One region of the Frankia sp. BMG5.60 genome, then DNA from elsewhere that is predicted to be linked to it. Evidence: predicted binding sites of a transcription regulator. Region 1 holds the regulator's gene; the other holds the start of a gene.
The links. Region 1 encodes LexA, which represses DNA repair genes until DNA is damaged. Its sites were predicted from a motif close to CGAACNNNNGTTCG; they were not measured.
Positions count from the first base shown of each region.

Region 2: the regulator LexA is predicted to act here: its motif matches at 2,270-2,283, upstream of AC5R91_RS18780 (HNH endonuclease signature motif containing protein).

Region 1 is NZ_CM182091.1:6,211,812-6,216,000, reverse strand. Features, by position in the region: gene nrdR (transcriptional regulator NrdR) at 1-532, opposite strand, end outside; gene AC5R91_RS25455 (LysM peptidoglycan-binding domain-containing protein) at 909-1,214, opposite strand; gene lexA (transcriptional repressor LexA) at 1,886-2,644, shown strand; gene hflX (GTPase HflX) at 2,774-4,189, opposite strand, start outside.
Region 2 is NZ_CM182091.1:4,568,811-4,572,999, reverse strand. Features, by position in the region: gene AC5R91_RS18785 (mycofactocin-coupled SDR family oxidoreductase) at 1-573, shown strand, start outside; gene AC5R91_RS18780 (HNH endonuclease signature motif containing protein) at 672-2,237, opposite strand; gene AC5R91_RS18775 (alpha/beta hydrolase domain-containing protein) at 3,026-4,189, shown strand, end outside.

The sequences.
Region 1 (4,189 bases):
GGTCGGTGAACGCTCCGCCGGCGGGACGGACGGTTGGATCTCCCAGCTCGTCAAGGTCGTCGAGGTCGGCGCCGCGGCGGGCTCCGGACGTCTCGGCCCGCAGCGCCGCGATCGCGCTCTCGAAGTCGCCGAGCGACTCGAAGGCCAGGTACACCGAGGCGAAGCGGAGGTAGGCCACCTCGTCGAGCTCGCGGAGCGGGCCGAGGATCGCCCGGCCAATCGCCTCCGCGGGGACCTCCGCCGAGCCCGAGGAGCGCACGGCATCCTCAACCCGCTGGGCCAGCAGAGCAAGATCGTCGTCGCGCACCGGCCGGCCCTGGCAGGCCTTGCGCACACCGGTGATCACCTTCGCGCGACTGAACGGCTCCGCCACGCCGCTGCGCTTGAGCACCCGCAGCGACGCCTCCTCCATGGTGGTGAACCGGCGACCGCACGACAGGCAGGATCGCCGCCGCCGAATCGCCGAGCCCTCCTCGGCCTCCCGGCTGTCGACGACACGGCTGTCCGGATGCCGGCAGAACGGGCATCGCACGCGATACGCCTCCTTCGTCCGGTCCGGCGCGGCCACCTGGCGCGGCGGGACAGCGAGCCGACCCGCGCCTCCGCACCGGCCGAGCCGCCCCTGTGGACGGCCGCCCGCACCTCTGTGGAAAGCCTGTGCGCAACCTGTGGATGACTTACACCCGCATAAGCACCAGATGTTGTGTCTAACCTAGCGCACAACCCCAGTGATGGGGACACCGACCCCCCGCGTGTCACACCGGGACATCAGCCCGCGGGGGCGCGACAACCCTGCGCGAGGGCGCCGCACCCGCCCGCTGCCGCCGGGCACCGGCCCGTCACGGCGGCGAGCCGCCGAGCGCCGATCGGGACCGGACGGTGGCGGAGCGGACCGGCCGACCGGAGGGTCAGCCCAGCAACAGGAACTGGCCGGGGGTGAGCTCGACCGAGGGGAGATGGTTGATCCGCATCAGCCGATCCACGACGGCGCGGGTGTCGGCGTCGGGATCGAGCGCGACTGCGATCTCCCACAGCGTCTCCCCGGCGAGGACCAGGTGACCCCGCGGCGGCTCGCCGGACCACGCGATCGAGGCGCGCGGCAGGACGACCACCAGCACCGCGGCGATCGCCAGCGCGACGACGGCGACCACGACCACCCGGCCGCGGTGGGTCAGCCGCAGCGGCGGCAGCGGCTCGCCGGCGGCGCGGCGCACCGGCGGCCGGGATCCTGATCCGCGGGCAAGCCGCCGCGGCGGGCCCGGCGACCGGGATCTCCGCGACCGAGATCCCGGCGCCTCGGACCTCGACGCCTGAGACCTCGACACCTGAGACTTCGACACCTGAGACTTCGACGCCTGGGACTTCTGCGCCTCGGACCTCGTCGCCCGGGGAACCGGCGCGTGCGAGGGGCACGCCCTCGGAACCGGCCTCCCGGCACCGACCCTGGCGGCCGGCAGGGCCACCCGCATCCGCGCCGGACCGCTCGCCGGCCATCCCCCGGCGCGGCGCACCGCCCGCTCCCGGGCGGCCGCCAGATCGACCACCTGTGTGGTGTGCGCGCTTTGCACGGCTTCCTCCCAAGGCGCCCCGGACCACGTCGTCGACGCCACGAACTCCCGTTCGATCGAACTCCTGATCGATTGTCACACCGGAGTCCCGCCAGGGAAAGGGACACGCTCGAACAGACGTTTGAGATTCCGCGACCGGGCGGTTACCGTCGAGACGATCAGGTTTGCACCGGGCGGTCTCCCCCGGTCGCGGACAGCCGGGTGCCGTGGGGGGTGCCGGTCTCGCCGGGCGAGGCCGACAGCCGCGCGCACGTCCAGCGCGCGGCCGAGCGGCGGCCCACCGGCGACAGAGTAGGCGACGAGGAGAGCGGTAGGCGATGACCAGCCAAGGCAGGGGTACACGCCGGGGCGGGGCCCGCGGCAACGTGCGGGCCTTTCCCGAAAACCCCGCGGACGCAGCCGGCCTGACCCCCCGGCAGCGCAAGGTGCTCGAGGTCATCCGGGCCGAGGTGGAACGGCGCGGGTACCCGCCCAGCGTGCGGGAGATCGGGGAGGCGGTGGGGCTGACCAGCACGAGCAGCGTGGCGCATCAGCTCAAGGTGCTGGAAGAGAAGGGCTACCTGCGCCGGGACCCGAACCGTCCGCGGGCGATGGAGGTGCTCAGCCCCGATCGGCCGCGGCGCAAGGCCGACTCCGGCGCGGCGGCCGTCGTGTCGACGTTCCCGGGCGCCGCGGCCCCGGCCGGCGCGAGCGGCGAGGGGTCCGCGGCCTACGTGCCGGTCCTCGGGCGGATCGCCGCCGGGGGGCCGATCCTGGCCGAGCAGGCGATCGAGGACGTCTTTCCGCTGCCGAAGGAGATCGTCGGCGAGGGCACCCTGTTCCTGCTCCGGGTCGTCGGCGAATCGATGATCAACGCGGCAATCTGTGACGGCGACTGGGTGGTGGTGCGCCAGCAGCCGGTCGCGGACAACGGTGAGATCGTCGCCGCGATGATCGACGGCGAGGCGACGGTCAAGCGGCTACGGGTCCGCGACGGCAAGGTCTGGCTGCACCCGGAGAACTCGACGTTCAGCGACATCCCTGGCGAAGAGGCGACGATCCTCGGGCGGATCGTCGCCGTGCTGCGCCGGGTCTGACCGTGGACGGCCGGCCGCGCGAGGCGGCCGGCCGATTCGGCTGCCGTGGACCGGGCGGGTATGCTCCGCCGACCGCGCCGACGGCGAGCTCAGCGCCGGTCCCGGCGCGGCGGATCAGGGCTGGACGGGTCAGGGCTGGAAGGTGTGCAGTTCCGCGGCGAGCGACGGCGACACCCTCGCGAGCAGTCGGGTGCCGTCCGCCGTGTGCTCCAACTCGAGCACTTCGCCGTGAGCGTGTACCCGCGAGACGAGATCGCCCCGCGTGTAGGGGACGAGGACCTTCATCTCCACGTCGGGGTGGGGGACTCGGTCGCACAGAGCGTCGACGAGCGCGGTCAGCCCCTCCCCCGTGCGCGCCGAGACGAAGACCGCGTCGGGCGCGAGCTGGCGCAGGCCGGCGAGGACGGTCGACTCGGTGGCGTCGACCTTGTTCACGACGATCAGCTCGGTCACGTTGCCCGCGTCGATGTCGTTGAGCACCTCGCGTACGGCTGAGATCTGGGCGGCCGGGTCGGGGGCGGAGCCGTCGACGACGTGCAGGATGAGGTCCGCGTCGGCGACCTCCTCCAGGGTCGAGCGGAACGCCTCGACGATCTGGTGCGGGAGGTGCCGGACGAACCCGACCGTGTCGGTGAGGGTGAACGCCCGGCCGTCCGGCAGGGTCGCGCGCCGCACGGTGGGATCCAGCGTGGCGAACAACGCGTCCTCGACGAGGACGCCGGCGCCGGTGAGACGGTTGAGCAGCGAGGACTTGCCGGCGTTGGTGTAACCGGCGATCGCCACCGCGGGCACCTCGCCGCGCCGGCGGGCCGACCGCTTCGTCTCCCGCACGGTTGCCATCCCGGCGAGCTCCCGGCGCAGACGCGCCATCCGCGCGCGCAGCCGTCGGCGGTCTGTCTCGATCTTCGTCTCGCCAGGTCCGCGAGTACCGATGGGCGCGCGCCCACCGCCGCTGGCCGCGGCGCGGGACATCGACTCACCCCAGCCGCGCAGGCGGGGCAGCATGTACTGGAGCTGGGCGAGCTCGACCTGGGCCTTGCCCTCCCGAGACGTCGCGTGCTGGGCGAAGATGTCGAGGATGAGCGCGGTCCGGTCGATGACCTTGACCTTGACGACCTCCTCCAACTGGCGTAGCTGGCCCGGGGTGAGCTCGCCGTCGCAGATCACCGTGTCCGCGCCGGTCGCGGTGACGACCTCGGCGAGTTCGCGGGCCTTGCCGGACCCGACGTAGGTCGAGGCGTCCGGCCGGTCGCGTCGCTGCACGAGCGCGTCCAGCACGACCGAACCCGCCGTGGTCGCGAGGGCGGCGAGCTCCGCCATGGATGCCTCGGCCGACCGCAGCGAACCCGACGTCCACACGCCGATGAGGACGACCCGCTCCAGCCGCAACTGGCGGTACTCGACCTCGGTGACGTCGTCGAGCTCGGTGGCCAGGCCGGGCACGCGGCGCAGTGCCGCGCGCTCCTCCAGGTCGAAGCCGTCCCCCGAATCGTCATAGAAGCCCGAGAGGTACGCCGAATCCGAATCGGCGAGGTCGATGAGGGA
Region 2 (4,189 bases), 1.6 Mb from region 1:
ATCGTCGTCGCGAACGCCGGCATCCTGCCGATGGCGATGGGCGACCCCCAGGCCACCGACTTCATCGACGCCGTCGACGTCGACCTCATCGGCGTGATGAACGCCGTCGCGGTCAGCGTCCCGCACCTGCCGGACCGCAGCTCCATCATCGTCACCGGCTCGACCGCGGCCATGATGCCCAACACCACCGACAACCCCGCGATGGGGCCGGGCAGCGCCGGCTACGGCTGGGCAAAGAAGATCCTCATCGGCTACGTCGAGGAGATGGCGCTCCACCTGGCCTCGAAGTTCATCCGGGTCAACGCCATCCATCCGACCAACGTCAACACCCACCTGCTCCACAACGACGGGCTGTACGCGCAGTTCCGGCCCGACCTGGAGAACCCGACCCGGGAGGACGTCGAGCCCGCGTTCATCACGTTCCAGGCGATGCCGATCCCCTACGTCGAGCCGGTCGACATCTCCAACCTGGTGCTGTTCCTCGCCTCCGACGAGTCCCGATACATCACCGGCCAGCAGATCCGCGTCGATGCCGGCTCCCTGCTCAAGTTCCCGAACGGTCCCACGGGCTGATCTCCGCCGAACCCTGTGGAAGGCAGTGCTCGGGGCGCGTCGAGGTGCTCGCCGAGCACCGCCTCCCACGAGGTTCCGACATCCGGATCCGGGGCCGCTCACTGGTCTGGCGGGGGGCTGAGGAGGGTTTCGAGAGGCTGGGTGTAGGGGTTTCGGCGGGGTGTCTGGGTGGGGTCGACCCAGCGAGGTGGGAGGAACTCGGGTCGGCGGTCGGCGCCGAGTCGGACGGTCCAGCCGTGGTGGTGGAGGAAACGGTGGTGCCAGCCGCAGACGAGCACGAGGTTGTCCAGGCAGGTGGTGCCGTTGTCGGTCCAATGCCGGATGTGGTGTTCCTGGCACCAGCTCGGCGGCCTGCTGCAACCGGGAAACGTGCAACAGCGGTCGCGGGCGACCAGGGCGCGGCGCAGGTCGGCCGGGACGGTGCGTTGCGTCCGGCCGACGTCGAGGGGGACGCTGTCCAGGTTGAGGACGATGCGGCTGACCTCGGCGTCGCAGGCGAGGCGGCGTAGCACGGAGCGTGGTAGCGGCTGGCCCCAGCTCGTGGACGCGGCAGGGCCGCCGCGGCCGACCAGCGTCGCCCAGGGGACGGTGACGGTCAGGTGGGGGCGCACACCGCCGGAAACAGGTACCGACGAGGCGTCGAGTGCGCGGTGCAGAAGCTCGACGAGCGCGTCGGCTCGGCGGCGGGCGGGGCTGCGGGGATCGGGCGTGCCGTCGACGGCGGGGCTGGGGGCGGCGAGGCTGTCGAGGGCGGTGCGCAGGAGTGCGGCGCCCTCGGCATCTAGTTCGCCGCTGATCCGGGTCATCCCGTCGGACAGGTCGGTGATCGACAGGTGGCGGCGCGACGCCGGATCGTCGCCACCGCCACCACCGCCACCAGCACCAGCACCACCGCCACCAGCGCCACCGTCGAGGTTGCCACCGTCGGGGTTGTGATCACCTCGGCCATCGCCATCGCCATCGCCATCGCCATCGCCGCCGCTGTTGTCGTCGGCGGGGTCGGTGCTGTTGCCACCGGGGCTGGTGTCAATGTCGGTGAGACGCTCGCGGATGTGGCGGCCGAGGAGAGCGAGATCGGCGGGGTCGAAGGTGTCCGCGCAGCGGAGCAGGAGTGCTTCGGCTTCACGCCGCCTGGTGAGGTCCGCCCCGCGGGGTAGGGCGCGCAGCGCCGCGTGGATCGCGAAGGCCTGGTCGATGCTGATGGTGCCGGCGGTCAGGGCGGTGCCGGTGGCGGTGAGATCGCCGTCGACTGCCAGGGCGAGACCGAGCAGCCGCTGGGCCTCGCCGGGGCGGATCCGCAGCCGGGCGCGGAGTAACGCGGCCGTGCTGGTGGCACCCTCGCGTTGGGCGCTGCCGCGGCCGTGCAGCTCATGGATCAACCCCAGACGCAGCGCGGCGAGCCGGGCCAGCAACGCCGAGCAGTCCAGCACCGCGCTGTCCAGGTCGCCATCGGACAGGGACCAGCCGGGCATGTCCACCGCCTGCCCGACCAGCTCGTCGAGCTCGGACAGCGCTGTAAGCAGCCGTGGACAACCCCTCGGGTCGAAGCCGAAGGTGTGACCCGGGACGGCGTCGGCTTCAGGATCGGAAGTGGCCTTGAGTCCGGGGGCGGGGACTGGGTTGGGAGCGGGGTCGCGGCCGGGGCTGGGGCCGTGCGTGTTCATGAGTCGACGGTAGATTCGCAGCCGCCAGATGTCGAACGTATGTTCGTCTCCGTGAGCGATGTGGGGCAGCGGTCTGCCGCAGGCCGCCGGCCCGGCCACATCCTCAAGGCTGCGACTGCCGGCGAGGAGGAAGGCGGAGGGTGGGGCCGTGCCCAGCACATTCGTCGCGCCGGGTACGGCCGCTGTGACTGCCGGCGAAGAACGAGGCCGGACGTCAGGAGCCGGGCCGGGCGGCGAGGGGCGGCCGGATGTCGCGGGGCCGAGGCGACGGCTGAGGGCGGGGCTCGGCTGGTGGTGGGGCGACGGTTGAGGGTGGGGCGACGGTTGAGTGCGGGACGACGGTTGAGGGTGGGGGCGCATCCGGTGGCGAAGCAAGCGGTCCGTGGTGGGCGGCTTCCGCGCAATCGTCGGTAATTTGGGTACGGATTTCCGACACTCGGCGGATAACTGTCGGAGTGGAGAGGGTGACGGTGCACGCTATCCCGGCTTCGACCAAAAGGAACGTCCTTGTCAAGAAGAGCTTTACCCCATGGTGGGGTGCCGTCCACGGTCGAAGTCCCGTAACGTCGGGATCACAGCATCGTGAACGAGTGATTCCAGGAAAGCCCCGAAACGGGTTCCGGCGAATTGCCAGAGCATTTCCGGGGGCGTTCCGGCGCCAGCCCCGGTTGCTTACACGGCCGGGGCCGCGCATGGTGATCGCTCGCGAAGCCACCGATGTTGACGTGTGTCGCGGCTCGGCGGAGGCAGGTCGGGTCGCGGCGTCCCTCGCCGTAAAGGACGTGACCATGACAATGATGGCCAGGTGGCGGACCCGCCGCCGACGGATCGCGACGACTACGGTGGCCGCGCTGCTGACCGTGACCGCCGCCGGGGTGGCCCAGATCGCGACTGGCTCGGCCGCCCAGGCCGCCACCCCCTCGGCCGCCAGTCCCACTGTGACCGGGCCCGTCACCGGCGGTAAGGGCGTCCCTGTGGTGGGCGCCACCGCATTCGACTTAGGTAAGGTCGGGTACCGGCAGTCCGAGTACTTCCTCGCCGGCTCCGCGACCGCCTACCAGGCGTCGGGGACGCTGGGATCGGACGGCACGTGGACCGTGACTCCGGCCGCCACGGCGCCCTACACGACCCGGATCGTGGTCAACCGCCCGGCCGACGCGAAGAAGTTCAACGGCACCGTCGTCGTCGAATGGCTCAATGTGTCCGCCGGTTTCGACGGCGCCCCGGACTGGACCGCCGCCCACAACCAGCTCATCCGGGACGGTTACGCCTGGGTCGGGGTGTCCGCGCAGGCGGTCGGGCTCAACGCGACGAAGAACGCCGACCCGGATCGCTACCAGGCGCTGTCCCACCCCGGTGACAGCTACTCGTACGACATCTTCTCCCAGACCGGCCAGGCGGTGCGGAAGTCGGCCGGCACGATCCTCGGCGGGCTGAAGCCGAAGAAGGTGCTCGGCGACGGAGAGTCGCAGTCGGCCTTCCGGCTGACGACCTACGTCAACGCCATCCACCCGCTCGTCAACGTCTATGACGGGTACCTGCTGCACAGCCGCGCCGGCACCGCGAGCGCGCTGTCCCAGGCCCCGGAACGTCCCGACATCGCCGCGCCGGCCGTCGTCCGGATCCGACCCGACCTCGCCGTTCCGGTCCTGACCTTCCAGACCGAGACGGACCTGCCGACCGGCCTGCTCGGCTACGTCGACGCCCGGCAGGACGACACCAACCGGTTCCGCCTGTGGGAGGTTGCGGGGACCGCCCATGCCGACGCCTACACCATCGGCATCGGAGCTACGGACGTCGGCGACGGGCAGGGCAGCGTCGCCGCGTTCAACGCGCTACGCAACCCGCCGACCGGGGGCGCCGGCTTCTCCTGCGCCAAGCCGATCAATGCCGGCGAGCAACAGTACGTCCTGCAGACCGCGTTCTCGCAGCTCAACCGGTGGGTCACCACC